DNA from 2 places in the Azospirillum formosense genome. Region 2 is predicted to be linked to the other one. Evidence: predicted binding sites of a transcription regulator. Region 2 holds the regulator's gene; the other holds the start of a gene.
What was found. Region 2 encodes LexA, which represses DNA repair genes until DNA is damaged. Its sites were predicted from a motif close to ATGTTCTANTTTGGTTC; they were not measured.
Positions count from the first base shown of each region.

Region 1: ABVN73_RS19930 (PA0069 family radical SAM protein) is a predicted target of LexA. The motif match lies at 939-955, and genes of this name have one in related genera.

Region 1 is NZ_CP159403.1:1,491,117-1,493,313, forward strand. It holds gene ABVN73_RS19925 (tetratricopeptide repeat protein) at 1-881, shown strand, start outside; gene ABVN73_RS19930 (PA0069 family radical SAM protein) at 982-2,058, shown strand.
Region 2 is NZ_CP159402.1:978,415-980,611, reverse strand. It holds gene glp (gephyrin-like molybdotransferase Glp) at 1-608, shown strand, start outside; gene lexA (transcriptional repressor LexA) at 777-1,475, shown strand; gene ABVN73_RS04645 (ComEC/Rec2 family competence protein) at 1,501-2,197, opposite strand, start outside.

The DNA of each region.
Region 1 (2,197 bases), on a different replicon from region 2:
ACGAGGGGGCGGAGGAGACCGCCCTGCTGTTCGGGCGGATCGCCCTGCACCTGCGCCCCGACCTGTCGCTGGCGCGGCTGATGATCGGCGACATCATGGAGAACCGCGACCACCACGCCGACGCGCTGGTCGAGTTCCAGGCGCTGGAGAAGGATCCGGTTCTGGGCTGGACCGCCCGGCTGCGGGCCGCCGAGAGCCTCGCCCGGCTGGAGCGCACCGACGACGCCATCGCCGCCTTCTCCGCCCTGTCCGCCGAGCGTCCCGAGCGGACGGACGCGCTGATCCGGCTGGGCGACCTGTACCGCGTCGCCAAGCGCTACGGCGAGGCCGCCGACAGCTACAGCAAGGCGCTGGAGCGCATCGGCACGCCGGAGGAGCGGCATTGGGCGGTGCTCTACGCCCGCGCCATGTCCTACGACAAGATCGACCGCTGGCCGGACGCCGAGCGCGACCTGCGGGCGGCGCTGGCGCTGAAGCCGGACGAGGCCTTCCTGCTGAACTATCTGGGCTACAGCTACGTCGACCGCGGGCTGAACCTGGAGGAGGCCAAGGGGATGATCGAGAAGGCCGTCGCCCTGCGCCCCAAGGACGGCTACATCGTCGACAGCCTGGGCTGGGCGCTCTACCGCACCGGCGATTTCGAGGGAGCGGTGGAGAAGCTGGAGCGCGCGGTGGAGCTGAAGCCGACCGACGCCACCATCAACGATCATCTGGGCGACGCCTACTGGCGCGTCGGGCGCCGCAACGAGGCCCGCTTCCAATGGACCCGCGCGCTCCGCACCGCGGAGGAGGAGCCGCAGAAGGAGGACATCCGGGCCAAGCTGGACAAGGGCCTGGTGGACCCCAAGGCCGCCGAGGCGGCGGCCCCGAAGGTCCAGTAACGCCGGCCGCCCCGCTCCTCCTCCCTTCGTCGTGAAGGGACTGGCGCGGGGCGGTAAATGTTCACTTTACGTTCCGTTTCGCCGCGGTTATCCTGCCGCCATGGACGAGATTCCGCGGCAGGCCCTGAAAGGACGGGGAGCGATCAGCAACCTGACCTCCCGCTACGAGCGGGAGACGCGGGTGCTGGCCGATGACGGCTGGGGCGGGAACGACGCGGTGACGGAAACCGTCCCGACCCAGGTCTTCGACGACGGCGCCCGCTCGGTCCTGTCGAAGAACACGTCGCCCGACGTGATCTTCGAGCGGTCGGTGAACCCCTACCGGGGGTGCGAGCACGCCTGCATCTACTGCTTCGCCCGCCCGACCCACGCCTATCTCGGCCTGTCGCCGGGGCTGGATTTCGAGACGAAGATCTTCCGCAAGGCGAGGGCGGCCGAGCTTCTCGCGGCGGAGCTTCGCGCCAGGTCCTACCGCTGCCAGCCGCTGGCGCTCGGTGCCAACACCGATCCCTACCAGCCCATCGAGCGGGAGCAGCGCATCACCCGCGCCGTGCTGGAGGTCTGCCGCGACTTCAACCAGCCGGTGATGATCATCACCAAGTCGGCGCTGGTCCTGCGCGACCTCGACATCCTGGCGCCGATGGCGGCCAAGGGTCTGGTCAACGTCGCGCTGTCGGTCACCACGCTCGACCGCGACCTCGCCCGCCGGATGGAGCCGCGGGCCAGCACGCCGCAGCGGCGCCTCGCCGCCATGCGCGACCTGACGGCGGCCGGCGTGCCGGTGGCGGTGCTGGCCAGCCCGATGATCCCGGCGCTCAACGACCACGAACTGGAAGCGATCCTGACCGCGGCGGCGGAGGCCGGGGCGACTCAGGCCAACTACATCCTCCTGCGCCTGCCGCTGGAGATCAAGGACCTGTTCGAGGAATGGCTGCGCGAGCACGCGCCCAACCGCGCCGAGCGGGTGCTCAGCCTGATCCGCCAGTGCCGCGAGGGGGAATTGTACCAATCCCAATTCGGCAGCCGCATGAAGGGCTCCGGCCCGGTGGCGGAGCTGCTGGCGAAGCGGTTCAAGCTGGCCTGCAAGCGCCTCGGCCTCAACGCCCGCGACGCCGCCCTCAACTGCGCCGACTTCCAGCCCCCGCCGGCCCGCGGCGACCAATTGACGATGTTCTGATCGGGCGGTTCCGCGCGGGAACGATCCGGGGCCCGCTCCGCGTTGATCGGCCGGCCATCCCTGGGCTACCTTCCGCCGCCCGGGCACGCCCTTGCGGGCGTCGCTCATCCGGGTTGCGGTTCGACGGTCGAGGGAGACG
Region 2 (2,197 bases):
CGCTCGGCCTGTGCGCCTTGGTCACCAGCCAGGGCGGGCTCGCCCACAACCTCGGCGTGGCCAGGGACGATCCGGAGCATCTCGCCGCCATGGCCGCGGGGGCGGCGGGCTGCGACCTGCTGGTGACCACCGGCGGCGCCTCGCAAGGCGAGCACGACCATGTGCGCGACGTGCTGGGGGGACTGTCGCTGGATTTCTACCGGGTCGCCATGAAGCCCGGCAAGCCGTTGATCTTCGGGACGGCGAACGGCGTGCCGCTGCTCGGCCTGCCCGGAAATCCGGTGTCCACAGGGGTGGCCGCCGTTCTGTTCCTGGTGCCCGTCCTTCGCCGTCTCCAGGGGTTGCCCGCCGGGAACGCCACGCTCGCCGCGCGGCTCGGCGCGCCGCTGAAGGCCAACGACGACCGCACGGATTTCCTGCGCGCCACCCTGTCCACCGGACCGGACGGCGAGCCCGTCGCCACCCCCTTCCCGCGCCAGGACAGCGCGATGATGTCCCGGCTGGCCCGGGCCGATGCCCTGATCGTCCGCGAGCCGCTGGCAACCGCCGCCGCCGAGGGCGACCGCGTCACGGTGATCCCGCTGAGCGGCGGCGTCCTGTCGCTTTAATCCCTTTCGCGCCGGCCCTCCCATTGGCGATCTTTTCGGGAGTCCTGTCTGTCGATTTGCGATTGATTTCATCCGTAGGGCTTGACGGGGGTTGGGAACCAAACTAGAACAAGAAGGAACGTTTTGCTTTTGTTCCATATCTAGTGCGGAACCGGCCGGGAGGCACAAATGCTCACGCGCAAGCAGCATGAATTGCTGCTTTTCATCAACGAGCGGCTCGGGCAGGGCGGTGTGTCCCCTTCCTTCGACGAAATGAAGGACGCTCTCAACCTGAAGTCCAAGTCGGGCATCCACCGCCTGATCACCGGGCTGGAGGAGCGCGGTTTCATCCGCCGCCTGCCCCACCGCGCCCGCGCGCTGGAGGTGTTGCGCCTGCCGGAGGGGCTTGAGACCGCCCCCCCCCGGCCGCCGCGCGCCAAGTTCCAGCCCAACGTCATCAAGGGCGACTTCAGCTTCGCCGGACGGGAGGCGAACCCGGCGTCGGAATCGGTGCAGCTTCCGCTCTATGGCCGGATCGCCGCCGGCACGCCCATCGAGGCGCTGCGCGACAGCTCCGCCTTCGTGGACGTTCCCGCCGCCATGCTCGGCATGGGCGACCACTACGCGCTGGAGGTCGCCGGCGATTCCATGGTGGAGGCCGGCATCCTTGACCATGACACGGTGGTCATCCAGCGCTGCGACAGCGCGGAGAACGGCTCGATCGTCGTCGCCCTGGTCGATGACGCCGAAGTCACGCTGAAGCGCCTGCGCCGCAAGGGCAACACCGTCGCCCTGGAGCCGGCCAACGCCGCCTACGAGACCCGCATCTTCGGCGCCGACCGGGTGCGGGTGCAGGGCCGCCTCGTCGGTCTGGTGCGGAAGTACTGACGGCAGAATGCTCCGGGGCGGCGGTTCAACGCCCCCCGGACTTTTCATCGGGGAGCTGTCCTCCCATCGTCCACGGGCGGTCGCCGCGCCGTCCGCGCACGCTTTCCACCCGGATGCCGTTGTCCGACAGGTAGAGCGCGTGCGCGCCCTCCCTCCGCAGGCGCCAGCGGTCGATGACCAGCGGCGCCCGGCATCCGCGCGACGGGGTGGCGGTCACCACCGCGTCGGCCATCGCGCAATCCTCCGGCAGGGCGTCGGGCTGGCGCAGAAGCGCCACCGTCCTCCCCTCCGCACGGTAGAGGCATCCCAGGGCGTCGCAGCGCAGCCGCCCGTCCAGACTGACCCCGGCGAGCGGCCAGACGTCCTGCCCGGCTTTGTCCTCCGGTTTCTCCATGCCGTCGCGCCGCCGCCAGCTGTCGGCCACACGCCCGTCGCTGGCGGCGGACAGGCTGAGAAGCCCCTCCGCGCTGCGCACGGCCATCAGTTTCCCGTCCTCCGAGACCAGAACATCCGGCCGTGGAGCGAAGACCGGAGCGACCAGCCCTCCCGCCACCGCGACCACGCCCAGCCAGCGCCAGCGTCCCGTCCAGATGGCCAGCCACAGCCCGCCCAGAGTGACCGCCGCGATGGCCGCGTCCGGCATGGCCGGCAGGAAGGCCGTCGCTCCGGGCAGCGCCGCGGTGCGCTCCGCCGTTTCTATGACCAGCCGGACTCCCCAGCTC